Regions from separate parts of the Microbispora bryophytorum genome, predicted to be linked through region 2. Evidence: predicted binding sites of a transcription regulator. Region 2 holds the regulator's gene; each other region holds the start of a gene.
The links. The regulator LexA, encoded in region 2, represses DNA repair genes until DNA is damaged. The targets are predictions, from matches to a motif close to TCGAACANNTGTTCGA.

Region 1 (10,504 bases), on a different contig from region 2:
ATGCACGCGCTGTGGCGGCCGCGGATGGAGGGACGCGAGAACGTCCCCACGCACGGGCCCGCGATCATCGCCTCCAACCACCTGTCCGTGCTCGACTCGTTCTTCATGCCGGCCCTGGTGCCGCGCATGGTGCGGTTCGTGGCCAAGAAGGAGTACTTCACCGGCAACCCCGTCGCCGCGGCCTGGATGCGCGCGATGGGAGCGATGGAGATCGACCGGGAGAACGTCTCCGCCGCCCAGGACATGCTGGACGCCGCGGTGGAGGTCCTGAAGGCGGGCGAGTTGTTCGGCATCTATCCCGAGGGCACCCGCTCCCCCGACGGCCGGCTGTACCGGGGGAAGGTCGGCGTGGCCTGGCTCACACTCACCACCGGCGCCCCGGTCGTGCCCGTCGCCATGCTCGGCACCCAGAAGGTGCTGCCGCCCGGCACCTCGGTGCCGCGCCTGCACAGCATCGGCGTGCGGTTCGGCGAGCCGATGACCTTCACCGGCGACGCGGGCAGCGCCAGGGACCGGCGGAGGGTGGCCGACGAGGTCATGGTCGCGATCCAGCGCCTGTCCGGCCAGGAGTACGTTCCCCGGTACGCCGCCAGCGTCAAGGGCGCCGGCGAAGCCGGAGTGTAAATGCCAGTCGGCCCCGCTAGGCTCTGAACCCGACCACAGGGCCGTCATTGGGGGTGCGCGTGCCGCGAGGACGTACCGTCGCGATCTCGGCCGCCGTGGCCGTCGTGCTGGCCGGGACGGCCGCCGGCGGCGCCTACTACGTGCTGCACACGCGCGGCACGCCGCAGGAGACGGCGGCGCGGTTCACCGCGGCCTGGTCGAGAGGCGACCTCGCGGCGATGAAGGCCGAGCTCGCCTCACCCGCCGCCGGCTTCGACGCGGCGTACGCCGAGCTCACCAAGAACCTCGCGGTGACGAAGGTCGCCGTCCGCGACGTACGGGCCGGCGCGGAGAAGGACGACCGGGCGACCGCCTCCTACACCGCCACCGCCACGGTGAAGAACGTCGGCGACTGGACCTACAAGGGCTCGCTCGCGCTCGTGGTCAAGGACCACTACTGGAAGGTCGACTGGTCGCCGTCCGCGGTTCATCCCGCGCTCGACGGGACCAACCACCTGGCGTTGAGGACGTCGTGGCCGCAGCGGGCGGCCGTCACCGACGCCAACGGCGAGCGCATCGACGGCGGCGACGTGGGCGGCTCGGTGCAGCAGCTCGTCGGCTTCCTGGACAAGGCGACGGACAAGGACGTCGAGAAGCTGGGCACCGCCTACAAGAAGGGCGACGCCGTGGGCCGCGGCGGCCTGCAGGAGACGTTCCAGAAGCAGCTCGCCGGCACCCCCACCACGGAGATCCAGGTGGTCGGCGAGAGCCGCAAGACCCTGCACACCGTCAAGGGCTCCCCCGGCAAGGACCTCCGTACCAGCCTCGACCTGAAGGTGCAGAAGGCCGCCGCCGACGCGGTGCGCGACCTGGACAAGCCCACCTCGCTCGTCGCCGTCAAACCCTCGACGGGCGAGATCCTCGCCGTCGTGAACAACAAGGGCGGCTTCAACCGCGCGCTGGACGGCAAGTACGCCCCGGGATCCACGTTCAAAACGATCACGGCCGCCGGACTGCTGGCCGAGGGGCTGACCCCGGCGAGCCGGGTGACCTGCCCAGAGGAGGCGGTCGTCGGCGGGCTGAAGATCCGCAACTCCGACCACGAGGCGTTCGGGTCGCTGTCGTTCCTCGACTCCTACGCCCACTCGTGCAACACGACGTTCGCCCCGCTCGCCGCCCAGAAGCTGGGCGCGCGCAAGCTGTACGACCTGGCGACGGACCTGGGTTTCAACCAGCCGCTGCGCATCGGCGTCCCGGCGACCCCCGGCAGCATGCCGAAGGCCACCAGCGACGCCGAACTGGCCGCGGAGTCGTTCGGGCAGGCCAGGATCACCGCGAGCCCGCTGGTGATCGCGAACGTGGCCGCGGCGGTGGCCGACGGCTCCTGGCGGCCACCCACGCTGGTGCCCTCGCTGGAGCAGAAGGCCGGCCCCAAGAAGCTGCCGGGTGAGGTCGTCGCGAGCCTGCGGTCGATGATGCGGGCCGTCGTCACCAAGGGCACCGCCCACGCCGCAGGACTGCCCGCGGGCACGGCGGGCAAGACCGGGACCGCCGAGTTCGGCACCGGGCCGAAACTCGACTCGCACGCCTGGTTCATGGGTTTCCGCGGCGACCTGGCCTTCGCCGTCGTCGTGGAGGCCGGCGGCATGGGCGGCGGGGTGGCCGCCCCGGTCGCCGCGCACTTCCTCAAGTCCCTGTCCTGAGGCCGGTCGCTACACCGGAAGAGCGGCGGCGTCGTGCCGCAGGGCCATAACGAGCAGGGTCGCGATCAACGTGGCGATGAGCAGCCAGCTGACCGCGATGATCACGGTGGAGCGGCCCGGCAGGCGGCGGCCCGCCCCCTTTCCCTGCCGCCCGCGCTCCGCACGGTGGTTGAACGACTCGAGCCTGGCCGCGAGCTTCGGATCCTCGTCGGTGAGGTGCCGCTCGATCATCGCCAGCATCCGCTCTTCGTCCTGCGACCAGGCCATCGCGCAACTCTCCCAGAACGCAAGGTATGTGCCGACGTTCTCCCCAACGATGAAGATCGTTAGCCGTTTCCAGGGCCGCGATTTACGACGCGTTGCATGTTGCGATCTCCATCGAACCTCTGTTCTAATCGGAGGGTGCGGTGGGACGGGCTGCGGCTCGAAACGGGGGAAGGCGGGCAGGGAGAGACGACTCCCCTGTTCGCCCGATCGGCCGTGGCCCGCACCTTCGACACCCCGGAGTTCCGGGGCGTCACCTTCTACGAGATCCACGCACGGTCGATCATCAACCGGGTCCCGTCGGCCAGCCGGGTTCCGTTCGAGTGGACGATCAACCCCTACCGCGGCTGCACCCACGCGTGCACGTACTGCTTCGCCCGCAGGACGCACGAATACCTCGACCTGGACTCCGGGCGGGACTTCGACTCGAAGATCGTCGTGAAGGTCAACGCCCCCGACCTCGTACGCAGGGAACTGGCGGCGCCCCAGTGGGGCGGGCACCCCGTCGCGATGGGGACCAACGTCGACTGCTACCAGCGGGCCGAGGGCCGCTATCGGCTGATGCCGGGCATCCTCACGGCCCTGCGGGACGCCCGCAACCCGTTCTCGATCCTCACCAAGGGCTCACTGATCCTGCGCGATCTCGCGCTGCTCGCCGAGGCGGCGGAGGTGACCGACGTCAGCACGGCCGTCTCGATCGGGTTCACCGACGAGTCGCTGTGGCGGACCGTCGAGCCGGGCACCCCCTCGCCACGCAAACGGCTGGAGGTGTGCGCCACCCTGAACGAGCACGGCATCCCGTGCGGCGTGCTCATGGCGCCGATCCTCCCGTATCTCGGCGACTCCCCGCGGGCGCTGGAGACCACGGTGCGCCGTATCGCCGAGACCGGCGCGACGCACGTCACACCTATCGTGCTGCACCTGCGGCCGGGCGCGCGTGAGTGGTTCATGGCCTGGCTGTCGCGCGAGCACCCCCGGCTCGTCCCCCGCTATCTGGAGCTGTACGGCCGGGGCGCCTACGCCCCCAAGGCGTACCAGGAACGGATCGGCCAGGCCGTGCGCGCGCTCGCCCGCGAGCACGGCATCGGCCGGTCGGCCCCGCGCGGCACTCGTGCCGGGCAACGGCCCGGTGAGCGGCCGGCTCCCCCGCCCGCACCGGCCGCGGCGCCCGAACAGCTCACGCTCCTTTAGGCGGCCGTCGGCGGTAAGCGGCCGTCGGGGATGGGCGGCCGTAGGGAAAAGCGGTAGGTGCGGCCGCTCCTGCTCGGCCCCGGCCCGGGCCGGGCCGGGGCGGTCAGGTAGCACCGGCCGGTGGCGGCACGGCGAAGGCGCCGGCGGATGCGGCGAGAGCGGCGGTTCTGGCCGCCTGGCCGGGCAGGTCCGGGCCGGGCGGCGTGCGGAGAAGCACCAACTGGTGATACACGGGCGCGGTGGCGGCGATGAGCAGTCGCCGGGCGTCCGTGCCCAGCGGGAGTTCGGCGCGCTCGACGGCCCGGCGGACGATGACCTCGCACCGGGCGTACCGGTCCTCCCAGAGCCGCCGTTGGGCGTGGTCGGCCTGCTCGGAGCGGAACGAGGCGGCGATCAGGGCCGCCACGATCGGCGGCTGTGCGGTGAGCGCGTCATGGATCTCGCGGTTCAGTGCCGCCAGGTCGCCCTCCAGGGAACCGGTGTCCGGGGGTTGCCAGGCGTCGTCGCCCGCCGCGTCCAGGACGTCGGCGAGCAGGCCGCCGACGTCTCCCCAGCGCCGGTACACCGTCGCGCGGTGCACACCCGAGCGGGCGGCGACGGAGTCCATGGTGAGCCCGTCATAACCGTGCTCCCCAAGCTCGGCGAGCACCGCGTCGAGCACCTGCCTGCGGATTCGGGCGGTACGGCCGCCGGGGCGGCGCCGAGGCGGCGGCACGGGCCTGGCGCCCTCCGGTGGTGGTGCTGAAGGAGTCATCGCTGGTGGTCCGGTTGCTCCTGGGAACGGCGTCGTGGCAGCATCTTAACGCACCAACTGTCGCAGTAGTGGCGCCATCGACTCTCGTTCGAAGCGTTGGCCAGGAAGGAAACGACGCATGATGCCGGCCGTGCCCCCCGACCCGACCGTGCTGCATCCGATGCCCGGGCAACCGCGGGTGGTGCTGCTGAAGCCGCTGATCGCCTCGCCGCTGATAGAGGTCGGCGAGTTCTCGTACTATGACGACCCGGACGATCCGACCGCGTTCGAGACTCGCAACGTGCTGTACCACTACGGGCCGGAGAAGCTGGTCATCGGGAAGTTCTGTGCCCTGGGCGAAGGCGTGCGGTTCATCATGAACGGCGCCAACCATCGCATGGACGGGCCTTCGACGTTCCCGTTCCCGATCATGGGCGGGTCCTGGGCGGAGCACTTCGACCTCATCACGGGCCTGCCCGGACGGGGCGACACGGTGGTGGGCAACGACGTCTGGCTCGGATACCGGTCGATGGTGATGCCGGGCGTACGCATCGGCCACGGAGCGATCATCGCGTCCGGCTCGGTCGTCGTGGACGACGTCCCCGACTACGGCATCGCCGGCGGCAACCCCGCCAGGCTCATCCGCCGCCGCTACGGCGACGCGGACATCGAGCGCCTTCTCGCGCTGGCCTGGTGGGACTGGCCGCTCCAGCACATCACCGACCACATCCGCACGATCATGTCCGGAAGCATCGACGCCCTGGAGAACGCGGCGCCGGCGCTCCCTCACGGATGATCCGGTGCTTCTGCCGGCGACATCGAGAACTCCGGCCGCTCCGGACGGTTGTCCGTGCGGATACGATCGGCGGCCGTGGAGCACGACGCCGAGGACTTCGTCCGCGCGCACACCAGGCTCGCGGCCGTGCCGTACGTGCCGGAGATACGGCTGCGCCTGGTCATGCCCGGCGCCGTGCCGGACGCGGGCGGGGACGACCGGGTGTACGAGCTGTGGGAGCGCGCCGGACGGCTGCCCTTCTGGGCCTGCCCCTGGGCGGGCGGGCAGGCGCTGGCCCGCCACGTGCTCGACCACCCCGAGATTGTGCGGGGCCGCACCGTCCTCGACCTCGCCAGCGGCTCGGGGCTGGTCGCGGTCGCCGCGGCGCTGGCCGGAGCCGCCCTGGTGGTCGCCAACGACGTCGACCCGTACGCGCTGGCGGCCGTCGCCGTGAACGCCCGCGCCAACGGCGTCGCGGTGCGGATCGCCGGTGGCGACCTGCTCGACGGGACGCCGTCCCCGCAGGTCGTGCTGGCCGGGGACGTCTACTACGAGGAACCGCTGGCCCGGCGGGTCACCCCGTTCCTGTCCCGGGCCGGCGGCGATGTCCTTATCGGCGTGCCCGACCGCGCCTGCTCCTATCTCCCTGAAGGCGTGTTCGAGCAGGTCGCAGTGCATCGCGTGCCCGCCTATCTGGAGGACGTCCCCAGCAAACGGACGACCATATATGAGCTTTCCAAGCACGCTGTGACCTAGGTCACAACAACGAAGCAACTGCCGGTTACGTCACAGGGAAGGGGATCTTCATCTGACACGGAACGGGGCGTGGCTGTGCCTTCTCTTCACCGCAGGGTGGCAAGGAAAGCGGCCAGGGTGGTCGTACGGGCGCTGGAGGCCCGCGACCGGCAGCGTGCCCGGTCGGCGCCGCCGCCCGACGGTCACGAGATCCGCATCCTGCTGCTGCACGCCAACGGCATGGGCGGCACGATCCGCACGGTCTTCAACCTCGCCGGACAACTGGCGCGCACTCATGATGTCGAGATCGTCAGCGTCGTACGGGAACGCGAGGAGCCCTTCTTCCAGGTTCCTCCCGGAGTGCGTGTTCGCTACCTCGACGACCGGCTGCCCCGGCGCAAGGGCCTGCTGTCGCGGTTCCCGAGCAGGCTGGTGCCGAAGGGCGAGGCCGCCTACCACTGGTTCACCCTGCGCACCGACCTCAAACTCGTCCGCTACATTCGCTCCCGCCGTGGGGGCGCCCTCATCGGGACCCGGCCCGGCCTGAACCTGATCGCCGCCCGCTTCGCACCACCGGAGATCATCACGGTCGCCCAGGAGCACGGGAACCTGTCCTCCCACCAGCCGGCGGTGCGCAGGCAGATCATCCGCAGGTACGGCAGGCACGACGCGGTCGTCACCCTCACACAGGCCGACCTGCGCGCCTACGAGCGGTCCTTCGAGAAGGCGGGCGTGGACCGGCCGGCCGTGCTGGCGCAGGTGCCCAACGCGACGCCCCGCCTGAACGGCGGCCTTTCGCCGCTCACCGCGAAGACCGTCGTCACCGTGGGCCGCCTGACCTGGGGCAAGGGCTACGACCTGCTCATCCGCGCGTGGGCGCACGTGGCGGCCCGGCACCCGGACTGGACGCTGCGGATCTACGGCGGCGGCCCCCGGCAGGAGAAGCTCCAGGCGTCGATCGACAAGCGCGGTCTCTGCGAGCGGGTCTTCCTCGAAGGCCCGGCCGAGGACGTCGGCGCCGTCCTCGCGGACGCCTCGATGTTCGTGCTGAGCTCCCGTCACGAGGGCATGCCGATGGCCATCCTCGAGGCGATGAGCAAGGGCGTCCCCGTCGTCAGCTACGACTGCCCGACCGGCCCCAAGGAGATGATCAGCCACGGCCACGACGGGCTGCTGGTGAAGCCGGAGAAGATCCACGCGATGGCCGACGCCATCTGCACGCTCATCGAGGACGAGGACCTGCGCCGCCGGATGGGCGCCAACGCACTGAAGACGGCCGCGCGCCACGACCTCGACGTCGTCGGCGCGCGGTGGGAGGACCTGCTGTCCGGCCTGGTGGCCCGGCGCCGCGCTCTCCCGCCCGGCGCCCCGCTCGCGTACAGGCCGGACGGGGCGAGCGAGGACGACTGGCAACGCCACGGTCACATGAGGATGCCGCCGGAGACCTCGACGCGCTGACCGGTGATCCAGCCGCTCCCGTCGGCGAGCAGGGCGCCGATCGCGCCCCCGACGTCGGCGGGCTCCCCCACCCGTCCCAGCGCGGTCTGCGAGGCGAGCATGGCGCGGAACCCCTCGTCGTCCCGCATGACGCCGCCCGCGAAGTCGGTGGCCACCGGTCCGGGGGCGACGGTGTTGACCGTGATGCCGCGCGGCCCGAGCTCCTTGGCGAGGTATCGCGTCAGCACCTCCACCGCGCCCTTCACCGACGCGTACGCCGCCTGCCCCACGCTCGTGAACCTGGTCAGCCCGGTCGAGAGGTTGACGATCCGGCCGCCGTCCGCGATGAGGGGCAGCAGCTTCTGCGTGAGGAAGAAGACACCCTTGAGATGCACGTCGATCAGGGCGTCGAACTCGCTCTCGGTCGTGTCGGCGAACGCCGCGGTGACCGCGATGCCGGCGTTGTTGACGAGGTAGTCGAAGTCGTCCCGGTGCCACCGCTCGCGCAGGGTGCGGCGCAACTCGTCCGTGAAGTCGCCGAACCCCGCCACCACCGCGGTGTCCAGTGACAGCGCCACCGCGGTGCGGCCGAGCGCGGTCACGGACTCGACGACCTCCTCGGCCTGGTCCTTGCCGGCCCGATAGGTGATGACGACGTCGACGCCGCGCTCGGCGAGGGCGAGTGCCGTGGCACGTCCGAGGCCCCGGTTGCCGCCGGTGATGAGGGCGATTCGCTGAGAGGTCATGATGGAAGCTCCTGGTCATAGGGGACACGGCCCCCTGGCGGGGGCTGTCACGCCCAGTTGACCGCGTCGCGCGCCGGGCTGCCACGGCCCACATGTCCACGGTTCACGCAGCCACGGTTCACGCAGCCACGGTTCACGCAGCCGGGGCCTCCTTATCCGGGGATCGGCAGGCCGTGGATACGCGGTGACCGGCGCGACAGGATGAGCGGGAACGGGAGAAGGCGAGGAGGCCGAGGGTGGACCGCGAGGGACTGGCGGATTTCCTGCGCAGGCGCAGGGAGGCCCTGCAGCCCGAGGACGTCGGGATGGTCCGCGGGCCGCGCCGGCGCACCAGCGGGCTCCGCCGCGAGGAGGTGGCCGACCTCTGCGGCATGTCCAGCGACTACTACAGCCGTCTGGAACGCCAGAGAGGACCGCAGCCGTCGGAGCAGATGCTCTCCGCGATCGCCCGTGGCCTGCGCCTCACCCTCGCCGAGCGTGACCACCTCTTCCTTCTCGCCGGCCACAGCGCACCGCAACGGGCGCTGCGGAGCGACCACGTGAACCCGGGGATCATGCGCGTGCTCGACCGGCTCTGCGACACCCCCGCCCTGGTCACCACGGCACTCGGCGAGACGCTCCGGCAGACCCCGGCCGCCGTCGCCCTGTTCGGCGACCAGACCGGCTTCAGCGGCATGGTGCGCAGCGTCTTCTACCGGTGGTTCACCGACCCGGCCGAGCGACGCCTCTACCTGGAGGACGACCATCCACTGTACGGACGGGTGTTCACCTCCCTGCTGCGCGAGGCCGCCACGCGCGAGGGGCCCCGGTCGCGCGCCGCCGCCCTCACCCGCGACCTCCTCGGCCGCAGCCCCGAGTTCGCCGCGCTCTGGGACAGGCACGAGGTCGGCCTGGGGCACCCGGCCGACAAGCGCCTCGTGCACTCCCAACTCGGCGTGCTGGAACTGCAGTGCCAGACGCTGCTCGATCCCGACCAGTCGCAGGCGCTGCTCGTCTACACGGCCACGCCGGGCACCGAGAGCCACGACAAGCTGCGCCTGCTCGCCGTCATCGGCAGTCAGCACCTCGGGGCCTGACCGGTCCACTCCTCCAGACGACGGGCGAGCGCCCGGACCTCCTCGCGCAGCTCGGGCGGGCCGACCACGGTGAACGGCACGCCGAGGCCCGCCAGCACCTGCGCCATGCCGTCCAGCCGTTCCGCGCGGCCGGTCATCCGTACGCCGCCGTTCACCGCGCCGCCGTTCACCGCGCTCCCGTCAACCGCGCTCCCGTCGACCGGGGCGAGCGCGGCCACCGTCGGCGGGATCCGCCGCCGGGCCTCCTCCATCGTCGTGGCCAGCACCACCTCGACCTCGTACCGGTACGGCACGGAGGCCAGCGACTCCATGACGTGGGCGACCGCGTCGAACTCCCCCGGGGCGGGAAACTCCTCCTCCGTCGTCTCCGCCCGGCCGATCCGGTCGAGCCGGAACGTCCGCACCTCGCCCCTGCGGTGGTCGTGGCCGGTCAGATACCAGCGGCCCGAGTGGAACACCAGCCCGTAGGGATCGACCGTCCGCTCGCTGTCCTGTCCCCGGTAGGACCGATAGGCCAGCCGTACGCGGAGACGACGCCGGGCCGCGTCGGCCAGCGTCAGCAACGTGGCGCCGCTCGGCCGGGAGGTCGCGGCGGAGCGGGTGGTCAGCCCGACCATGTCCTCGACGGCGCCGATCCGGTCGCGCAGGGCGCCGGGCAGCACGCGCTGGATCTTCGCGAGCGCGCTCTCCGCCGCCCCCTCGCCCACCGTCAGGCCCGCGCGGCGGCCCGCGAGCAGCCCGAGCACCACGGCGGTGGCCTCGTCTCCGGTGAGCATGAGCGGCGGCAGCCGGTAGCCCGGCATCAGCCGGTAGCCGCCGTAGCGTCCCCGCTCGGCCTGCACCGGAATGCCGAGGTCCTCCAGCCTGCGCACGTAGCGGCGCACGCTCCGCACATCAACCTCCAGGCGCTCGGCCAGCTCCGGACCGGTGAGCCCGGGCCTGGCCTGCAGCAGCTCCAGGAAGGCGAGAACGCGATTGGTCGACATATCAGGACCGATTCTGCCCTGATTCGGCTCTAGCGTCGAAACATGACGACATACGTACTCGTTCCGGGTTTCTGGCTGGGCGCATGGGCATGGCGGGACGTGACCGCCGCCCTTCGCGGCATGGGGCACGAGGTCCACCCCCTGACCCTCACCGGCCTCGCGGACCGCGCCCACCTCGCCTCCCCCGATCTCGACCTCGACACCCACATCCGCGACATCTCCGGCCTCGTCGAGGCCGAGGACCTGAACGACGTG
Region 2 (10,504 bases):
ACGCGAGGTTGCACGAGGAGTTGTCCAGGTGGACGTACTCCGAGCAGGGGTTGCTGGCCGTGATGCGCCCGGTCTCCGGGCAGGTGTGCCAGTCGTTGATCGTGTCGTCGTACTGCAGGCCGGGGTCGGCGCACTCCCAGGCGGCCTGGGCCATCTTGCGGAACAGCGACCGCGCCTCGACCTCTTCGATGACCTCTCCGGTGAGCCGGGCCCGCAGGCCGAAGCTCCCGCCGGCCTCGACGGCGCGCATGAACTCGTCGGAGACCCGCACCGAGTTGTTGGCGTTCTGGTACTGGACGGACACGATGTCCTTGCCGCCGAGGTCCATGTCGAACCCGGCGTCGCGCAGCGCGCGGACCTTGTCCTCCTCGCGCGCCTTGGTCTCGATGAACTCCTCGATGTCGGGGTGGTCCACGTCGAGCACGACCATCTTGGCCGCCCTGCGGGTGGCGCCGCCCGACTTGATGGTGCCGGCGGAGGCGTCGGCGCCGCGCATGAAGGAGACCGGGCCGCTGGCCGTGCCCCCACTGGACAGCAGCTCCTTGGACGATCGGATGCGGGAGAGGTTGACCCCCGAGCCCGAACCGCCCTTGAAGATCACGCCCTCTTCCTTGTACCAGTCGAGGATCGACTCCATCGTGTCGTCCACGGCCAGGATGAAGCACGCGCTCACCTGCTGGGGGGAGAGGGTGCCGACGTTGAACCACACCGGGGAGTTGAAGCTGAAGATCTGGTGGATCAGCGCGTGCTTGAGCTCGTGGTCGAAGATCTCCGCGTCCTCGTCGGAGGCGAAGTAGCCGTTCTCGACGCCGGTCCTGGTGTAGACGCCCACGACCCGGTCGACGAGCTGCTTGAGGCTCGACTCGCGCTGGGGGGTGCCCACCGCCCCGCGGAAGTACTTGGTGGTGACGATGTTGGCCGCGTTGACCGACCAGGAGTCCGGGAACTCCACGCCGTGCTGCTCGAAGTTGACCGAGCCGTCCCGCCAGTTCGTCATCACGACGTCGCGCCGCTCCCAGCGGACCTCGTCGTACGGGTGAACACCCGGGGTGGTGAAGATGCGCTTCATCTTCAGGCCCTTGCGCGGGCGCTTGCCCGGCCGACCCCCCGCACCCGATACGGTGCCGCTCACGGTCTCCGTCATGACTTCCCCCTCCCAGGGCCCGATGGAGCCCCTTCTCCGGACCACGCTCGTTATAACCACATCGTCGCGCCGCGCCGTCGCGCGCCGCCGCCCGCCTCGTCCCGGTCCCCCGGAAGGCGCCTACTCCTCGCCCGCCGTGCCGTGGGCCACGCGGAGCCGCTCGATCTCCGCCTCGAAGTCCGCAAGCGTCTCGAAGCTGCGGTAGACCGACGCGAAGCGCAGGTAGGCCACCTCGTCGAGGTCACGGAGCGGGCCCAGGATGGCCAGGCCCACCTCGTGGGAGGCGATCTCGGCCGCGCCGGTGCCCCGGATGCTCTCCTCGACGCGCTGCCCGAGCTGGGCGAGGGAGTCCTCGCCGACCGGGCGTCCCTGGCAGGCCCGCCGCACGCCGGCGATGACCTTCTCCCGGGAGAACGGCTCGGTGACCCCGCTGCGCTTGCTCACCATCAGCAGTACGGTCTCCTGCGTGGTGAACCTGCGCCCGCACTCGGGACAGGTGCGCCGGCGACGGATCGCCGCCCCGTCCTCGGCCGCGCGGCTGTCCACGACCCGGGTGTCCGGGTGGCGACAGAACGGACAGTGCACGTCATCGCCTCCCTGAACGCCCATCCTGAACACAAGGTGTGGTGAACTTACACCGGTGTGACTACTAGATGTTGTGGTCCAACCGTAGGAGCGCCCGACCTTGAACGCAAGTCGAACCGGCGTTGGCCATGGAAGTTCCTGTTCGGCGCGCGTGTCGCGCCTCCAGTCACGGCCGCACCACCTGCCCCACCGGCGCGGAATACGCCCTTTACCCGCCTTTCCCCAGCCCATTTCCGCACGGCCCCTGACCTGGGCGTACTGCGGCCAGAGAAGATCGGGTAAATCGAACACGGGATCGATCGAACTCCCGTACGATGAGGTGGACGGCGAGATCGGTGATTTCGCTGGATATCGAACAATTGTTTGACGGCGATCTTGAATCGCGGTACGGTCGCTCTGTGCGACATGAGGAACACGGATCGAGAGGTGGCATCGTGAGTGACCGAAGTGAGCAAGCGGATGGCGTCAGCGACCTCGCGGTTCGCAGGCGCGACTCGCTTGGCCTCACCCCCAGGCAGCGGAAGATCCTTGAGGTGATCCGCGACTCGGTCCAGCAGCGCGGCTATCCGCCGTCCATGCGGGAGATCGGGGAAGCGGTCCAGCTGACCAGCACCTCCAGCGTGTCGCACCAGCTCACGGCGCTCCAGCGTAAGGGCTACCTCCGGCGTGATCCCCATCGGCCCCGGGCCCTGGAGGTCCGGCTGCCGGGCGAGCCGGTGCTGTGGGTGGACCCGGACGCCACCTCCGAGGAGGAGGCCGGGTTCAACCGGCCCACCGCGGCCTACGTGCCGCTGGTCGGCCGCATCGCGGCCGGTGGGCCCATCCTCGCCGAGCAGAGCATCGAGGACGTGTTCGCGCTGCCCAAGCAGCTCGTGGGCGAGGGCACGCTGTTCCTGCTCCAGGTCTCCGGCGACTCGATGATCGAGGCCGCCATCGCCGACGGCGACTGGGTCGTGGTGCGGCAGCAGCCGGTCGCCGACAACGGCGACATCGTGGCCGCGATGATCGACGGCGAGGCCACCGTGAAGACGTTCAAGCGCAAGGACGGGCACGTGTGGCTGGTGCCGCACAACCCCAACTACGAGCCGATCCCGGGCGACGAGGCCACCGTGCTCGGCAAGGTCACGGCCGTCCTGCGCAAGCTGTAGCCGCGCCGGCGCCCCGCGGTACAACGCACCGCGGGGCGCGGCGGCCGCCTTTCAGGCGGTCAATTATCGGCAATTAGGGTGAGTCGGGTGAAACTTGACTCACTGTCCCTGGACGCGGCCCGCCGGCGTGACGGAATCAAATGGGCCCACGCCGCATCCGGCGTCATCCCCGCCTGGGTCGCCGACATGGACTTCCCCGTGCCCGAGGCGGTCACGGAAGCGATCGCGAGACGTGCCGCCACGGACCTCGGCTATCCCGCCTGGCTGGAGGAGCCCACCGCCGGGCCCCTGGCGGAGGCGTTCGCCGAGCGCATGGAGGCGCGGTACGGCTGGCGAGCCGATCCGGCGCACGTGCGGTCCTACACCGACCTCAACCAGGCCCTCCAGGTGCTGCTGCACGTCATGACCGACCCCGGCGACGCGGTGGCGCTGCACGTTCCGGCCTACGACCCCTTCCTCACCACGATCACCGCGATGAACCGCCGCCTGGTGCCCATGCCGCTGACGGCCGACGGCAGGTTCGAGGTGCCCGGTGCGCCCGTCCGGGTGCTCCTGCTGGTCAACCCGCAGAACCCGTCGGGCCGCTCGTTCACCCGTGAGGAGCTCGATGCGGTCGCGGCGTACGCCGACCGGCACGGCACGCTGGTGATCTCCGACGAGATCCACGCCGACCTGACGTACGCCCCTGCCCGGCACATCCCGTTCGCCACGATCCTGCCCGAGCGCACGGTCACGCTGACCTCCGCCAGCAAGGCCTTCAACATGGGCGGACTGCACTGCTCGGTCGCCCACATCGGCGCGAAGGACGCCAGGGACGCGCTCGGCCGCCAGCCCGCCCACATCTACGGGGCGCCCAGCGTTCTCGGCGTGGAGGCCACAGTCGCGGCGTGGCGGCACGGCGACGCGTGGCTGGAGGAGGTGCTGGCGATCCTGGACCGCAACCGCAGGCGCATCGCCGAGCGGCTCCCGTCGGTGGGGTACCGCATGCCCGAGGCCACCTATCTCGCGTGGCTCGACTTCGGCGTGCCCGGCGCGGCGCACTTCCTCGAACGGGAGGCCCGGGTCAAGCTCAACCCGGGCCCGAACTACGGAGGCGGCGACACCTTCGCCCGCCTCAACTTCGCGACCTCGGCGGCGATCCTGGAGGAGATCCTGTCCAGGATCGCCGCCGCACTGACGTGACGCGCCCGCTCAGCTCGCCGTGCAGGTCACCGTGGACGGAACGCCGTTGCTGCCGGACCAGCTGCCGTTGAAGCCGAACATGGTCGAGGCCCCGGCGGCCAGCGTGCCGTTGTAGGACATGTTCGTCACCGTGACGTTCGACCCGCTCGCGCTGAGCGTGCCGTTCCAGAGCTGGCTGATGCTCTGGCCGTTCGGGAAGGCCCACTTCACGGTCCAGCCCGAGATGGCCGAGGAACCCGCGTTGACCGTGACCTCACCCTGGAAGCCGCCGGGGTACTGGTTGGCGACCTTGTAGGTGGCGGTGCAGGTCTTCCCGCCCGGCGACGAAGGAGACGCCGACGGCGACGCGGAGGGAGAGGGCGACGGCGACACCCTCGGCGAGGGCGAGGCCGACGGAGAGGGAGACGGTGAAACCGACGGGGAGACCCTCGGCGAGGGCGAGGCCGACGGCGACACCGGCGGCGACGGGTTGACGCCACCGGTCGGCGGGATCAGGTAGGGCGAGATGATGCTCTGCTTGGCCTGGTCGACCGTCGCCCAGTCGTCCTTCAGGATGCCGCCCGTGTCCCCCGAGTTGGGGTTCCACGACCAGTAGGTGAACGACATGCCGTTCACCCCGCTGCCCATGTACTTCATGAGCTCCTGAAGCCAGACCTTGTCGATGTTGCTGGCGAGCGTGGTGCCGAACTCGCCCACCATGATCGGCGCGATGTTCTGCTTGTACAGGTAGCCCCAGTACTTGTCCCAGATGGCCGGCATGTTGGCCGGGTACGACGGGTCGTCGAACCAGGTCTGGTGGAAGACCGAGGTGGCGTACTCGTGGGGCGAGTAGACGAGCCGGTTGGCCACGTTCAGCCGGACCGGGTACTGCCCGGCCTTGGTGAGGTTGCCGCCCCACCAGCCGCAGTCCTCGTCGTTGCTGGTGTCGTTGTCCCAGACGTTGGACAGGCCGCCGCTGGGGCAGCTCACGCCCTCCACGAAGATCAGCCAGTTGGACTGCACGGACAGGATGGCGTTGCCCGCGCGCTCGGCCGCCAGGCGCCAGTCGCGCGACTCGTCGCCACAGCCCCAGCAGGAGCCGGTCGCGTTCGGGTTGGTGCCGTCCGCGTGCGGCTCGTTGTGCAGGTCGGCCCCGATGACGGTGGTGTTGCCGGCGTAGTGCTGGGCCAGCGACTTCCAGTCGTTGATCCAGGTGGACTCGGGGACGCCCGAGGTGTACCACAGCGCCGTCTGGCCCGCGCTGGTCGGCCGGTGCCGGTCGAGGATGATCCGCATGCCCTTCTGGCCCGCGTAGTCCACGACCTTGTCGAGGATCTGCAGCGGGGACAGGCCGATCAGGTCGGGGTTGGAGTAGGTGTTGACGCTCGTCGCCTGCGCGCCCGGCTTCAGCGCGTCGTCGGAGAACGGCACCCGGATGGTGTTGTAGCCCAGGTTCGCCATGAGGTCGAGCTGGCTCTTCCACGGGTTGTTCGCCCACAGCCCGTGGAAGGTCTTGTTGTCGGTCTCCATGCCGAACCAGTTGATGCCGGTCAGCCGGACCGTGGCGCCGGTGCTGTCGACGATCTTGTTGCCGCTGGTGTGCAGGTAGCCGGTGCCCGTGCCGGCGGCGTTCGCCGGCGACCCCGTGACGACGAGAACCGTCGCCGCCATCGCGGCGGCCGTTGCCAGCCCGCCGAGAATTCGTCTGTACAAGACGTGCCTCCCACGTGGGGCACGCACGCCGACGGCGAGCCATGCGGTCAGGCGCGCACCCCAGACCACCGCCGGAGCGGTGGTGGTCGCGGCATGCCCTGACCGCACGCCTGCATCGATATGACTAGTTTGTGGCTCGCGCGTAATTTTGTCCGGAAGGCCAGCCGATCGTCAACGTCCCGTCACGGCACGATGCCGACGAGTTTCGACGCCGGGATCACTCCAGCGGCGGCAACTCCGGCGGGGTGGCCGGATGCCTGTCCCGCAGCGCCGCCAGTGCCAGCTCCACCGCCCGGGCCAACTGCGGATCCCGCCCGGCGACCAGGTCCTGCGGCGTCACGACGACCTCGACGTCCGGGTCGACGCCGTGGTTCTCGACGCCCCACCCCTCGCCTTCGAGCCAGAACGAGTACCGCGGCTGCGTGACGACGGTCCCGTCCGCGAGCGAGTAACGGGAGTCGATGCCGATCACGCCGCCCCAGGTCCGCGTGCCCACGAGCGGTCCGATGCCGCGGTTCTTGATTCCGGCACTGACGATGTCCCCGTCCGATCCGGCGAACTCGTCGGTGACCGCCACGATCGGCCCGCGAGGCGCGTCGTCCGGGTATCGCGCCGGCTCGTACCCCCGGGCCAGCGACCACCCGGTCACCCGCCGCTGGAGCTTCTCCAGCACCAGCTCGGAGACATGCCCGCCGCCGTTGTCGCGGATGTCCACGACGAGCCCGTCGAAGCCCATCTCGGCACGCAGGTCCCGGTGGAACTGCGCCCACCCGGTGGACATCATGTCCGGCACGTGCAGGTAGCCGAGCCGCCCGCCCGACGCCTCCCGCACGAACTCCCGCCGTCCCACCACCCAGTCGTGGTACCGCAGCCGCGTCTCGTCCGCGACGGGCGTGACGACGACCCGGCGGGTCTCGCCGCCCGAACCGGGCTGGACGGTCAGCTCCACGGGCCGCCCCGCCGTGCCGGACAGCAGTGCCAGCGGCCCACGGACCGGATCGACCGGGCGCCCGCTCACGGCGACGATCGCATCGCCCTCCCGGACGGCGACGCCGGGCGCGAGCAGCGGCGAGCGGGCCTCATGGTCGGAGGACTCCCCCGGCAGGATGCGGCCGATCCGCCACACCCCGTTCCCGTCCCGGGCGAGGTCGGCGCCGAGCAGGCCCTGACGGCGCCGGGGATCGTGGCCGCCTCCGCTCGGCCGCGCGTACGCGTGGGAGGTGGCCAGCTCGCCCTGGACCTCCCAGAGCAGGTCGATCAGCTCGGAGTAGGCGCCGATCCGCTCCACGAGGAGGGCGTAGCGGTCGAGCGTGGCCGGCCAGTCCACGCCGTTCATGTCCGCCCGCCAGAAGTGGTCGCGCATGAGCCGCCCGGCCTCGTTGTAGGCCTGCCGCCACTCGGCGACCGGGTCGACGGTCACGGCCACGCGGTCCAGGTCGATGGTGACGACCTCGTCGTCGTCTCCGGTGGCGCGGGTCTGCAGGCCGTTGCCACCTGTGGCCACCAGGCGCGTGCCGTCGCCGCTGACCTCGAAGGCCCCGAAGTCCCTGCCCAGCTCGCCGGCCTTGCGCTTGACCAGGTCGTAGCGTTCGAGGATCGGCTCGCCGGGCTCGGTGCCGTCGCCGAGCTCGCCGGTGAGCGGATGGCGCAGCCACAACAGGCCGCCCTTGGCGGCACGCAGGTTGGAGTAGATGCCGGCCGGCACCGGCACGGGCACGATCCGCGCCGCCAGCCCGTCGGCGTCCACCTCGGTCGGACGCGGCGGGCCGGTCCTGCCGTCGCTCTTTCCGTCGCTCTTGGCGTCGTTCTTGGCGTCGTTCTTGGCGTCGGGGCCGGTGTCGTCCTCCCCGCCGAAGCCGCGGCCCGCCAGTGAGGGATCGAACGGCGAGGGTGTCGTGGCCTTGAGCGGCACCAGGTACGGCCGGCAACTGGCGGGAAACGACAGGTCGAAGACGTGACTGTCGTAGACCGGGTTGAACGTGCGATCGGACAGGAAGGCCAGGTACTTGCCGTCCGTCGTGAAGGACGGGCTGTAGTCGTTGAAGCGCGGCGGGGTGACCTCGATCGCGGTGCTGCCGTCCACCCGGGCGAGCTTCAGATGGCAGCGCCAGGGCTGGTAGGCGTGCGCCCACGCGAGCCAGGCCGAGTCCGGCGAGAACGTGAGGTGCCGCACGTCGCCGTGGGTGGTGCGGTCCACCTCGCGGACGTTCCCGGAGTCGAGGTCCACCACCAGCAGCCGCCCGTCGTGGGTGGCGACCGCGGCGTGTCCGCCGTCCGGCGCGGCGGCCAGGTCGAGCACCCGGCCGAGCTGCCCGGCGGCCAGCGTGCGGATCTCACCGCCGGGCGTGCCGATCTCCAGCGCGTCCTCGCCGGAGGCGTCCGACACCCAGACGGCCCGGCCGGCCTCGGGATGCGAGGAGGAGTCGAGGGGCCGCGGCAGCCGTACCCGGACGCCGGGCTCGGCGCGCAGCACGCCGGCGGGGCCGTCGCGGTGGGTCAGCCAGTGGGCGGTGCCGCGGATCTCGACCACGCTGGCCCGCCCGACGCGGTCCGGCGCGAAGCCGCCGACGTCGTTCGGCGCCGGGTACGTGGCCCTGGCCGGGCGCGGTCCGCTCAGGGTGACGTCCAGCTTGTACGGCTCGGCGTCCAGGCTCTCCAGCAGCCACAGGTCGCCGCCGAGGCTGTAGACGACGCGGGAGCCGTCCGAGGCGGCATGCCGCGCGTAGAAGCCGCGGTGCGCGGTGTGCTGCCGCAGGTCGGAGCCGTCGGGCAGGCAGGAGTAGAGGTTGCCGTCGCCGTCGGTGTCGGCGAGGAAGGCCAGGCGCTCCCCCACCCACATGACCGACCAGTGCTGCGCGGGGTTGCCGGGGAACAGGCGGGTGAACTCGCCGTCCCCCGTGGCGTCCACCCAGATCTTGGCCGCGGTGCCGCCCCGGTATCGCTTCCACTGCGACGGCTCGCGCCATACCGCCGAGACGCCGGCCACCTTGGCGCCGCTGACCGCGACCTCGCTGACCCTGCCGTACGGCAGGGCCGTCGCCGGGCCGCCGTCCAGCGGCACCGCGTGGGCCCACTGCCGGGACCGTGAGCCGTGACCCGCGGCGGTGACGGCCAGCACGTTCCCGTCCTCGGTCCAGCCGCGCACGCCCGTCATGCCGTTGCCCCAGTGCGTGAGCCGCTCGCCCTCGGCGCCGTCCAGACCGGCGGCGAACACCTCGGGATCACCCTCGCGGGTGCTCGTCCACGCGATGCGCGCGCCGTCGGAGGAGAACCGGGGGTGGGAGACCGGCACCCGGTCGGCCGTGAAGCGCCACGCCCTGCCGCCGCTCGTGGGCGCCAGCCAGACGTCGTCATCCGCCACGAAGGCCAGAAGGTCACCGTTCAGGTGGGGGTATCTCAGGTACGCGCCGTTCGCCACACGTGCACCCTATGCCGGGTGGCGGCGGCTCCGCCGTACCGGACAGGTTCGTTCACGGTAGGCGGAGCCGGAGTAGCCGGCTACGGAACGATGTTGACGAGCTTCGGCACCCGCACGATCACCTTGCGCGGCTCGCCGTCCAGGTAGGGCCGGACCTTGTCCGACGCCAGGGCCAGGGCCTGCAGGTCGGTCTCGGAGATGTCCGGGGAGACCTCCAGCCGGTCGCGGACCTTGCCCGCCACCTGGACCACGGCCGTGACAGACTCCCGGACCAGCAGCGCCGGATCCGCCTCGGGCCAGCCGGCCGTGGCGACCGACGGCGCGTGCCCAAGCCGCTCCCAGCCCTCCTCCGCGACGTACGGCGCGACCAGCGACAGCATGACCGCCAGGGTCTGCGCGGCCTCGCGGACGGCGGGGTCGGCCGCGCCCGGCCCGGTGTCGATCGCCCGGCGGGTGGCTGTGGTCAGCTCCATCATGCGGGCCACCGCGACGTTGAACCGGTGGCTCTCGACGAGCTTGGTCACCTCGTCGATGGCCCGGTGGGTGACCTTGCGCAGTTCGACGTCGCCACCGGAGAGGTCGGCGCCCGGAGCGGAGGCCGCACCGGCCTCGGCCATCACGCGGAACGCGCGGGCGAGGAACTTCTGCGACGCGGCCGGTGAGACGTCGGCCCAGTCGATGTCGTCCTCCGGCGGCCCGGCGAAGACCATGGTCAGCCGCACGGCGTCCACGCCGTACGCGTCGATCTGCTGGCCGAGGTCCACGCCGTTGCCCAGCGTCTTGGACATCGCTTTGCCCTGGTTGATCACCTGGCCCTGGTTGAGCAGGCGCAGGAACGGCTCGGTGAAGCCGACCATGCCCATGTCGTAAAGGACCTTGGTGAAGAACCGCGAGTACAGCAGGTGGAGCACCGCGTGCTCCACGCCGCCCACGTACTGGTCGATCGGCCCCCACTTGCGGACCTTCTCGACGTCGAACGGCCCACCGTCGAAGTGCGGGTCGCAGTAACGCAGGTAGTACCACGAGGAGTCGACGAAGGTGTCCATCGTGTCGGTGTCCCGTTGCGCGGGGCCGCCGCACTTCGGACATTCGACGTTGACCCAGTCGGCGGCGCTCGCCAGCGGCGAGACGCCCTTGGGCTGGAGGTCGGCGCCGCGCAGGTCGGGCAGCGTGACCGGGAGCTGGTCGTCGGGGACCGGGACCTCGCCGCAGTCCAGGCAGTGGATGATCGGGATCGGCGTGCCCCAGAACCGCTGCCGCGACAGCAGCCAGTCCCGCAGCCGGTAGTTCACCGCGGCCCTGCCGGTGCCGCGCTCCTCCAGGACCTCGATGATC
Region 3 (10,504 bases), on a different contig from region 2:
CGCGAGCTGGTCCGACGGCGGACGCATGGCGACCGCGTAGATCTCCAGCACGGTGTCCAGTGCCGCCCTGAACTCGTCGGGCCCCACCCGTCGCAGTTGGATCACTCGTCGCACACTAGCAAAACGACGCCGGGCTGGTCCGGCAGCGTCACTCCACCTCGGTGGCCGTGCCCCCGGTGATGCGCAGCAGTTCGTCGTAGGACGTGGGGAAGACGGTGTGGGGGTGCCCCGCGGCGGCCCACACCACGTCGTGCTTGCTCAGCCAGCTGTCCACCAGCGTGCGCACGGGCGCGGGGTGCCCGACCGGGGCGACACCGCCGATGGGCTGCCCGGTGTGCTCGCGGACGAACTCCGGAGTGGCCCGCCGCACCTTCGCGGCGCCGACGAGCCGCGCGATCAGATCGGTGTTCACCCGGTGGGCGCCGCTGGTCAGCACCAGCAACGGCGCGCCGTCCGCGTCGAAGATCAAGCTGTTGGCGATCGCGCCGACCTCGCAGCCCAGCTGGGCCGCGGCCGTGGCGGCCGTCGGGGCGGCCTCGTCGAGCACGACGACCTCGCCCGTCACCGCGTGGGCCCGCAGGGCCTCCTGAACGCGGACGACGTTCGGATGCAACTTTTCTGCCACCCGGTCACTCTAAACGGATTGCCAGGACATACGCGGCCGATTATGGCCACTTACGATCACGCGGCTCACAATCGGACCGTAAGGTGAGTCCTTTGATCGAGAAGCGGGCTTATGAGGGGGTTGGTCATGATGAGGGGTAGACGGCGACTGCTCGGCGTGGCGGGGGCGGCGACGTTCGCGACCGCCTTCGCGGTTGCCGGCGTGAGCGGCCCGGCGCAGGCGCGCGCCGCCGCGCCGACGGGGACCATCACCACGGGGACCGTGCTCCCGGCGTCCGCGGCGCTCGCCACGTCCTCGGTGCTCGCCACGTCCGCGGCGCTCCCGTCGCTTCCGGTGTCCGCGTCGCTCCCGGCGCGAAGCGCCGTCCCCGCCCGCGCCACGGGGTATCCGCCGTTCACCGCCCCGGGCAAGACGCTCAAGCTCGGCGCCAAGGGCTCGGTCGTGAAGGCGCTGCAGGCCCGGCTGAAGGAGCTCGGGTACGTGCCCGGCAGCGTCGACGGCCGGTACGGCGGGGCCACGCTGACGGCTCTCTGGGCGTTCCAGAAGGTGCAGGGGATCACGCCGACCAGCACGGTCGCCGCCCGCACCTGGAGGGCGCTGGAGAACCCCCGCGCGCCCAAGGTCCTGGTGCCCAGGGGCAAGGCGAGCCGCGTCGAGGTGAACCTGACCAAGCAGGTGATGGTTCTGTACCGGGGCGGCGTGCCGGTGTTGATCAGCCACATCTCCAGCGGCAGCGGCATCCCCTACACCGAGTACGCCACCTGGAACGGCAAGCGGCAGCGGTTCTCCGGCAGCGCCCGCACGCCGACCGGCGACTACAAGACCACCTGGCGGGTCAAGGGCTGGCACCGGTCCTACCTCGGGCAGCTCTACAACCCCATCTTCTTCAACGGCGGCATCGCGCTCCACGGCGCGCTGTCGGTGCCGCTCTACCCGGCGTCGCACGGCTGCGTGCGGCTGCCGATGAACGTGGCGGAGCTTCTGCCGGGCATGCTCGGCAAGGGCGTTCCCGTGCACGTCAGGGGCGCCTTCAGGCGCTGACGCCGGCTCCGGAGGGGCCCCGCGCGAGATGGTCGCGCGGGGCCCCTCCGCCGTTCGCGGCCGGCGTTTCGAACGCGATCCTCGAACACGTATTCGTTGACAGCCTTGACAGGCGACGGGGTCGAATCTATGTTCGATGGGGTGGGCGTGGGACTCGCGGCTCGCGCCCACCCCGTTGGACTCGTGCCTTCGTCGTCGGCGGAGACGGATGCGGCACGGCCTGCGGCGTGGGCCGGACGGGGAGAGGGGAAGCTCCTCGTCCGGCCGCCCACGGGAGCCTGAGAATGCGTCGGGCGATCTCGAGCGGTTCACGGGATCTCCCGGCCGGCGAAATTGTCGGTGCGATCTGCGACTGTGAAGTCACCGGCGACTTCGCCGGAGTGCCACGACTCAAGGAGGCGGGCATGACCGAGCAGAACGACGACGATCACAAGAGCGGGCCCCGGCTCTCGCAGGCGGTTCTGGCACACCTCGCGGACGCCAGGGCATGCCTCGCGGACGCCACCGTCGGGCCCACTCCCGCGGACCGCTACGTGTCGGCCCACCTGGCGGCCCTCCGTGCGGCCGCCGGGATCCTCGCGGCCCGTCCGCGGCCGATGGACGGCCGCAGGCGGCGGCTGCGCAGCGCCTGGGAGCTGCTGCCGGAGGCCGAGCCCAAGCTCGCGGACTGGGCGGCCTACTTCGCGGTGAGCGCGGCCAAGCGCGCGGCGGCCGAGGCCGGCATGGTCCGGTCCGTCACGCCGAACGACGCAGAGGAGATCATAGCGGAGGCGGACAGGTTCGTCGGCGAGGTCGAGTCGATCCTCGGCCTGCCCGGCCGTCCCACTCTGCCCATGGCCGGCTGACCTCCGTCCCCGCCCCTGACCCCGTGCGCCCGTTCAGCATGGCCGTAAACGGTGATCGGCCGGGGACGGTGATCAGATGGCGACGGTGATCAGACGGGGTCGCGCTCCAGCGGGCAGCTCATGCACCGCGGCCCGCCGCGTCCGCGGCCGAGCTCGCTCCCCCGGATCGTGATGACCTCGATGCCGTGCCTGCGCAGGTGGTTGTTGGTCGTGGTGTTGCGCTCGTAGGCCACGACCACGCCGGGTTCCAGCGCCAGCACGTTGCAGCCGTCGTCCCACTGCTCGCGCTCGGCCGCGTGCACGTCCTGCGTCGGCGTGAGGACCTTGATGTCGTCGAGGCCGAGGGCCCGCGCGATCGCCTTGTGCATGTCCTCCGGCGGGTGGTCGGTGACCTTCAGCTCCTTGTCGGTGTCGCCCGGCTCCACCGTGTACGACGGGAGCATGCCGAGCCCGGCGTACTTGGTGAACACGCCCACGTCGACGTTGGTCATCACGGTGTCGAGGTGCATGAACGCGCGGGTCTTGGGCAGGTCGAGCGCCACGATGCGGGCCGCCGACCCCGTCCGGAACAGGTTGGTCGCCAGCATCTCCACGGCCTGCGGCTGGGTGCGCTCGCTCACCCCGACGAGCACGACGCCGTTGCCGAGCACCAGGACGTCGCCGCCCTCGATGGTGGCCGGGGCCATGCGCACGCCCTCGTACCAGACGTTGAACCCGCCGGCGTCGGGGTTGTCGTAGCCCGCGGCGAACAGCGGGTGCCACCGGTAGACCGTCTCGTAGTTGACGGTCTCCCGCCTGCGCGCCTTCTTCCGCATCGGGTTGATCGACACTCCGTCGTACACCCAGCAGGAGGTGTCGCGGGCGAACAGGTGGTTGGGCAGCGGCGGGAGGACGAAGTCGTCCATGCCGAGGGTGTGGAACGCGATGGAGCCGGGGTCGCAGCCCAGCTCCATGATCTCGCGTTTGGTGATCCCGCCGGTCAGCAGGGGCGCGAGCGCGTCCGCGTCGAGGGCGTCGAACGTGTTGCGGATCGCGTCGGCGGCCAGGGGGCCGAACCAGTGCTCGTCGACGCTGCCGTCGAGGATGTGCTTGCGCGCGTCGGGGATCTCGATGACCTCCCGCAGGAGATCGCCGAGGTGGTGCACCGTGACGCCGCGCCCGGCGAGCACCTCGCACCACTCTCGGTGCTCCTCCAGCGCGCGGTGCACCCACAGCACGTCGTCGAACAGCAGGCCGTCCTTGTTGCCCGGGGTGAGCCGCTTGAGCGCGAGTTCGGGTATGTCGACCAGGACCTGGCGAAGCCTGCCCACCTCGGAGCCCACGTGAAACGTCATGTCCTGCCTATCCCCGCGTGGCGGCAATCACTCGTCACCGGCGGCTCTCCGTTGCCGGAGCGTCGCCGGTGACGAGGCGGTGCCTGACACCGCCCGGCGCGAGCGCGGGCCACGCGCCGCAGGGCCTGGTCCGTCAGGCGCGACAGACACGAGGGGAGCCGGGCAGGACGGACGTCGGCGCGGGGAGCCGCGCGCGAACCGGGCGGAAGGTCAGAAGGACTCGACGGCGCGGCGGGCCTCGGCGTCGAGCACGCCCCAGTGGATGAACTCCTCGGTCAGCTCGACCGGCGACTTGTCATAGATGACCGCGAGCGAGCGCAGGTCCTCCTGCCGGATGGACAGCACCTTGCCGTTGTAGTCACCCCGCTGGCTCTGAATGGTGGCGGCGTAACGGGCAAGCGGGCCGGCCTTGTCCTTCGGCAGCTGTGACAGCCGCTCCAGGTCGATGACCAGCTTGGGAGCGGGCGCAAGCGGGCTCGGAGCGGCTCCGCCCGGAAGAAGCTCCGACACCGGCACTCCGTAGAAATCCGCGAGCTCGGCGAGCTTCTGCACGGTCACCGCGCGGTCGCCGCGCTCGTAGGAGCCCACGACGACGGCCTTCCACCGTCCGCGGGACTTCTCCTCCACACCGTGCAGGGACAGCCCCTGCTGGGTCCGGATTGCGCGCAGGCGCGCGCCCAGCGACTTGGCGTAGTCAGACGGCATCGTGTGGCCCCCGGCTTTCTATGGCTCTTCTCACTTGATTGTGCGTCCTTGTCCCAAGCGTTCCGAACACCGGGGCTGGTGCCCGCGACCGGCACCTTCGGTGACCGCTGCGTCGGGTTTTACCCAGGAAGGTCGCGTGTTGTGGTTACGGACAGTGACGGTAAAGCCGACACTCCCAAAGGTCAAGCTGATTGGAAAAAAGAGCGTCAAACAGTGCTCTCACCGAAATCACCGACACCGGCGTGATGTGGCTTCCGATCCCCGGCCCGCCCTCCGAACGTCCCGGAACGTCACCGGAAGATTCCCGAAGGTCCCCGAAGACCCCCGGCACGTCCTCGTCACGCCGAGGGCGAACGGCTCCTCCGCGGGCATCACCCCTGGCGGGAGGGGGGTTCGCAGACGGTCCTGATACTCTAAGCACAACCGACACCCTTTTAAGACCCGTCCAGTGAGGCGGGAAAGGCGGTGACTTTTTCATGTCTGATGCCCGAAATCAGGCCCGTGCCGTTCTGGAGGGGCCCGACATCCATCGGGCGCTCACCCGGATCGCGCACGAGATCCTCGAACGCACCAGGGGCGCGGAGAGCGTCGTCCTGCTCGGCATCCCCACCCGCGGCGCCACCCTCGCGCACCGCATCGCCGGGCGCATCGCCCAGTTCGAAGGGATCAAGGTCCCCGTCGGGGCCATCGACGTCACGATGTACCGCGACGATCTGCGCCTGCGGCCCGCGCGCCCGCTCGGCCGCACCGAACTGCCCCCGGACGGCGTGGACGGCAGGACCGTCGTCCTCGTGGACGACGTCCTCTACTCCGGCCGCACCGTGCGCGCCGCGCTCGACGCGCTGAACGACGTGGGCAGGCCCAGGGCCGTCCAGCTCGCCACGCTCGTCGACCGCGGCCACCGGGAGCTGCCGATCCGCGCCGACTACGTCGGCAAGAACCTGCCGACCTCCAAGAGCGAGAAGGTCAAGGTCTTCCTGGAGGAGACGGACGGGCGCGACGCGGTCGTGCTCATCAAGGAGGACGACCGATGAAGCGTCACCTGATCTCGACCGGCGACCTCACCCGCGACGACGCGCTCCTCATCCTCGACACGGCCGAGGAGCTGGCGCGGGTCTCGCAGCGGTCCATCAAGAAGCTGCCGACGCTGCGCGGCCGCACTGTGGTGAACCTCTTCTTCGAGGACTCCACCCGGACCCGCATCTCCTTCGAGGCCGCGGCCAAGCGCCTGTCGGCCGACGTGATCAACTTCTCGGCCAAGGGGTCGAGCGTGTCCAAGGGCGAGTCGCTGAAGGACACCGCGCTCACCCTGGAGGCCATGGGCGCCGACGCCGTGGTGATCCGGCACAGCGCCTCGGGCGCGCCGCACCGCCTGGCCACCTGGGTGCGCGGCAGCGTGGTCAACGCCGGGGACGGCACCCACGAGCACCCCACCCAGGCGCTGCTCGACGCCTTCAGCATCCGCCGCCGGCTGGGCCGGCTGGAGGGCCTGAAGATCGCCGTCGTGGGCGACGTGCTGCACAGCCGGGTCGCCCGGTCCAACGTGCTGCTGCTGCACACGCTCGGCGCGGAGGTGACGCTGGTCGCGCCGCCGACCCTGCTGCCGGTGACGGTCGAGACCTGGCCCTGCCAGATCTCGTACGACCTCGACGCCGTGCTGCCCAAGTCGGACGTCGTGATGATGCTGCGGGTCCAGCTCGAACGGATGAACGCGGCCTACTTCCCCTCGGCGCGGGAGTACAGCCGCCGCTACGGCCTCGACCGCGACCGCTTCGCCCGCCTGCACGACGACGCCATCGTCATGCACCCCGGCCCGATGAACCGCGGCATGGAGATCTCCGCGGAGGTCGCCGACTCGCCGCGCTCGACGATCGTCGAGCAGGTCGCCAACGGTGTGACGGTCCGGATGGCCGTCCTCTACCTGCTGCTCGGCGGTTCCGAGCCCGCGATCGGAGGCGCCGAATGAGCACCTACGACCTTCACGAGGGGACTGTGACCACCATCCTCATCAGGGGAGCCCGGATCCTGGGCGGCGCCCCGAGCGACATCCTGCTGCGCGACGGCGTGGTGGCGGACATCGGCGACCTCGCCGGCGTCAGGGCCGACCAGACGGTCGACGCCGACGGGCTGATCGCCCTGCCCGGCCTGGTGGACCTGCACACCCACCTGCGCGAGCCCGGCCGGGAGGACGCCGAGACCGTGGAGACCGGCACCCAGGCCGCGGCGCGGGGCGGGTACACCGCCGTCCACGCCATGGCCAACACCTCCCCGGTGGCCGACACCGCCGGCGTGGTCGAGCAGGTCTGGCGGCTCGGCCAGGAATACGGCCACTGCGACGTGCAGCCCGTGGGCGCCGTGACCTCCGGCCTCGGGGGCAGCCAGCTGGCCGAGCTCGGCGCGATGGCCGACTCCGCGGCCCGCGTGCGGGTCTTCTCCGACGACGGCAAGTGCGTGTCCGACGCCGTGCTGATGCGCCGGGCTCTGGAGTACGTCAAGGCGTTCGACGGCGTCGTGGCCCAGCACGCCCAGGAGCCCCGGCTGACCGAGGGCGCCCAGCTCAACGAGGGCGAGGTGTCGGCCAGGCTCGGCCTGATCGGCTGGCCGGCGGTCGCCGAGGAGGCGATCATCGCGCGCGACTGCCTGCTCGCCGCGCACGTCGGCTCCCGGCTGCACGTCTGCCACGTCTCCACCGCGGGCTCCGTCGAGATCATCCGCTGGGCCAAGTCGAAGGGCTGGGACGTGACCGCCGAGGTCACCCCGCACCACCTGCTGCTGACCGACTCCTGCGCGGAGAGGTCGCCGCTCGGGCCGTACAACCCGATCTACAAGGTGAACCCGCCGCTGCGCACCGCCGAGGACGTGCGGGCGCTGCGCGAGGCGCTGGCCGACGGCACGATCGACTGCGTGGCCACCGACCACGCCCCCCACCCGGTCGAGGACAAGGAGACCGAGTGGGCCGCGGCGGCCATGGGGATGATCGGCCTGGAGACCGCCCTGTCCGTGGTCCAGGAGGCCATGGTCGAGACCGGGCTGCTCGACTGGGCCGGCGTCGCCGACCGCATGTCCGCGCGGCCGGCCGCGATCGGCCGCCTGGCCGGGCACGGCCGCCCCGTCGAGCCCGGCGCCCCCGGCAACCTCACGCTGTTCGACCCGTCGGTCCGGCAGCCCGTCGACCCCGCCGCGATGGCGTCGAAGAGCCGCAACACCCCCTATGAGGGGCTGACCCTGCCCGGCCGCGTCGTCGCGACGTTCCTGCGCGGCCGTCCCACCGTTCTCGAAGGGAAGCTCGTATGACAGCCCTGCTCGTGCTTGAGGACGGACGCGTCTTCGAGGGGACGCCGTACGGCGCCGTGGGCGAGACGTTCGGCGAGATGGTCTTCAACACCGGCATGACCGGCTACCAGGAGACGCTCACCGACCCCTCCTACCACCGCCAGATCGTCGCGATGACCGCCCCGCACATCGGCAACACCGGTGTCAACGACGAGGACCCCGAGTCCCGCAGGGTCTGGGTCGCGGGCTACGTGGTGCGCGAGCCGTCCCGGATCCCGTCGAACTGGCGCTCCCGCAGGACGCTCGACGACTACCTGCGCGACCAGGGCGTGGTCGGCATCGCGATGCCCGGCACCCGCGCCCTCACCCGCCATCTGCGCGAGCGCGGCGCGATGCGCGCGGGCGTCTTCAGCGAGGGCGGCGAGATCGCCGACCTGGTCGAGCGGGTGCGGCGCTCGCCCGGCATGGAGGGCGCCGACCTGGCCCGCGAGGTCAGCACGGCCGAGCCGTACGTCGTGCCGGCGGCCGGGCGCAAGCGCTTCACCGTCGCCGCGGTCGACCTCGGCATCAAGGCCATGACCCCGCAGCGGATGTCCGAGCGGGGATGCGAGGTGCACGTGCTGCCGGCGACCGTCAAGGCGGCCGACATCCTCGCCCTCGATCCCGACGGCGTCTTCTTCTCCAACGGCCCGGGCGACCCCGCCGCGGCCGAATACGCGGTCGAGTCGCTGCGCGAGGTGCTGGACGAGAGGGTGCCGTTCTTCGGCATCTGCTTCGGCAACCAGATCCTCGGCCGGGCGCTCGGCCTCGGCACCTACAAGCTGCGCTACGGCCACCGCGGAGTGAACCAGCCGGTACAGGACCGCAGGACCGGCAAGGTCGAGATCTCCGCGCACAACCACGGCTTCGCCGTGCGCGCGCCGCTCGACGGGCCCTTCGAGACCCCGTACGGCGCGGCCGAGGTGAGCCATGTCAACCTCAACGACGACTGCGTGGAGGGGCTGCGCCTGCTGGAGCGCCCCGCGTTCAGCGTGCAGTACCACCCCGAGGCGGCCGCGGGCCCGCACGACGCCGCGTACCTGTTCGACGAGTTCTGCGAGCTGATGGAGCGAGGGAGCGGCGCGCGGCGTGTCTCCCCTGCGAGCGAGGCTCAGTCATTTGGCGCGCCCCAGGCGCGACGGAGCGCGACCGGGAACACGGACAAGAAGGGGGCCGAGGGTGCCTAAGCGTACGGACATCAGGTCCGTCATGGTGATCGGCTCCGGCCCGATCGTCATCGGACAGGCGTGTGAGTTCGACTACTCCGGCACCCAGGCCTGCCGCGTCCTGCGCAGCGAGGGATTCCGGGTCGTCCTGGTCAACAGCAACCCCGCGACGATCATGACGGATCCGGAGTTCGCCGACGCCACCTACGTCGAGCCGATCACGCCGGACATCGTCGAGAAGATCATCGCCAAGGAGCGGCCCGAGGCGCTGCTGCCCACGCTGGGCGGCCAGACGGCGCTCAACACCGCCGTGGCGCTGCACGAGGCGGGCGTGCTCGACAAGTACGGCGTCGAGCTGATCGGCGCCGACATCGACGCCATCCAGGCGGGGGAGAACCGCGAGCGGTTCAAGGAGATCGTCGCCAAGGTCGCCGCCGAGCACGGCCTCAACGCCGAGTCGGCGCGCAGCGTCATCTGCCACACCATGGACGAGTGCCTGCGCGGGGCCGGCGAGCTGGGCTACCCGGTCGTCGTCCGCCCGAGCTTCACCATGGGCGGCGCCGGCTCCGGCTTCGCCCACGACGAGCAGGAGCTGCGCCGCATCGCCGGCGCCGGCCTCGACGCGTCCCCGACCACCGAGGTGCTCCTGGAGGAGTCGATCCTCGGCTGGAAGGAGTACGAGCTCGAGGTCATGCGGGACCGCAACGACAACGTGGTCATCGTGTGCTCCATCGAGAACATCGACCCGATGGGCGTTCACACCGGCGACAGCGTGACCGTGGCGCCCGCGCTGACACTGACCGACCGCGAGTACCAGAACATGCGCGACGTCGCGATCGCGGTCATCCGCGAGGTCGGCGTCGACACCGGCGGCTGCAACATCCAGTTCGCGGTCGACCCGGAGACCGGCCGGATGATCGTCATCGAGATGAACCCGCGGGTGTCGCGGTCGTCGGCGCTGGCGTCCAAGGCCACCGGCTTCCCGATCGCCAAGATCGCCGCCAAGCTCGCGATCGGCTACACCCTCGACGAGATCCCCAACGACATCACCAAGGAGACCCCGGCGTCGTTCGAGCCGTCGCTCGACTACATCGTGGTCAAGGTGCCGAGGTTCGCGTTCGAGAAGTTCGCCGGGGCGGACGAGACGCTGACCACCCACATGAAGTCGGTCGGCGAGGCGATGGCGATCGGCCGCTCCTTCCCCGAGGCGCTGCAGAAGGCGCTGCGGTCGCTGGAGAAGAAGGGGTCGTCGTTCAGCTGGACGGGCGAGCCCGGCGACCTGGACGAGCTCCTGGAGGCCTGCCGCAGGCCGCACGACGGGCGGCTGCGCACCATGCAGCAGGCCATCAGGGCGGGCGCGACCCCCGAGCAGGTCCACGAGGCCACGTCGGTGGACCCGTGGTTCGTCGACCAGCTCTTCGCGATCGACGAGGTCGCCCGGTCGATCACCGCGCTCGACCGGCCCACCCTCGAGCT

Region 1: ACGFIB_RS18380 (Rv2578c family radical SAM protein) is a predicted target of LexA. The motif match lies at 2,685-2,700, and genes of this name have one in related genera.
Region 3: ACGFIB_RS01895 (SAV_6107 family HEPN domain-containing protein) is a predicted target of LexA. The motif match lies at 1,788-1,803, and genes of this name have one in related genera.

What each region holds. Positions count from the first base shown of each region.
Region 1 is NZ_JBICTF010000005.1:207,903-218,406, reverse strand. Features, by position in the region: gene ACGFIB_RS18395 (lysophospholipid acyltransferase family protein) at 1-624, shown strand, start outside; gene ACGFIB_RS18390 (penicillin-binding transpeptidase domain-containing protein) at 684-2,306, shown strand; gene ACGFIB_RS18385 (DUF3040 domain-containing protein) at 2,316-2,573, opposite strand; gene ACGFIB_RS18380 (Rv2578c family radical SAM protein) at 2,709-3,761, shown strand; gene ACGFIB_RS18375 (TetR/AcrR family transcriptional regulator) at 3,865-4,476, opposite strand; gene ACGFIB_RS18370 (CatB-related O-acetyltransferase) at 4,634-5,290, shown strand; gene ACGFIB_RS18365 (class I SAM-dependent methyltransferase) at 5,366-6,025, shown strand; gene ACGFIB_RS18360 (glycosyltransferase family 4 protein) at 6,122-7,462, shown strand; gene ACGFIB_RS18355 (SDR family NAD(P)-dependent oxidoreductase) at 7,426-8,187, opposite strand; gene ACGFIB_RS18350 (helix-turn-helix transcriptional regulator) at 8,424-9,263, shown strand; gene ACGFIB_RS18345 (helix-turn-helix transcriptional regulator) at 9,245-10,249, opposite strand; gene ACGFIB_RS18340 (alpha/beta fold hydrolase) at 10,292-10,504, shown strand, end outside.
Region 2 is NZ_JBICTF010000003.1:99,181-109,684, reverse strand. Features, by position in the region: gene ACGFIB_RS09925 (vitamin B12-dependent ribonucleotide reductase) at 1-1,144, opposite strand, end outside; gene nrdR (transcriptional regulator NrdR) at 1,265-1,729, opposite strand; gene lexA (transcriptional repressor LexA) at 2,161-2,877, shown strand; gene ACGFIB_RS09910 (MalY/PatB family protein) at 2,965-4,059, shown strand; gene ACGFIB_RS09905 (cellulase family glycosylhydrolase) at 4,069-5,751, opposite strand; gene ACGFIB_RS09900 (S41 family peptidase) at 5,969-9,169, opposite strand; gene leuS (leucine--tRNA ligase) at 9,250-10,504, opposite strand, start outside.
Region 3 is NZ_JBICTF010000001.1:407,997-418,500, reverse strand. Features, by position in the region: gene ACGFIB_RS01910 (GNAT family N-acetyltransferase) at 1-105, opposite strand, end outside; gene ACGFIB_RS01905 (YbaK/EbsC family protein) at 149-625, opposite strand; gene ACGFIB_RS01900 (L,D-transpeptidase family protein) at 752-1,666, shown strand; gene ACGFIB_RS01895 (SAV_6107 family HEPN domain-containing protein) at 2,071-2,511, shown strand; gene ACGFIB_RS01890 (arginine deiminase) at 2,601-3,845, opposite strand; gene bldD (transcriptional regulator BldD) at 4,056-4,550, opposite strand; gene pyrR (bifunctional pyr operon transcriptional regulator/uracil phosphoribosyltransferase PyrR) at 5,027-5,584, shown strand; gene ACGFIB_RS01875 (aspartate carbamoyltransferase catalytic subunit) at 5,581-6,516, shown strand; gene ACGFIB_RS01870 (dihydroorotase) at 6,513-7,844, shown strand; gene carA (glutamine-hydrolyzing carbamoyl-phosphate synthase small subunit) at 7,841-9,049, shown strand; gene carB (carbamoyl-phosphate synthase large subunit) at 9,042-10,504, shown strand, end outside.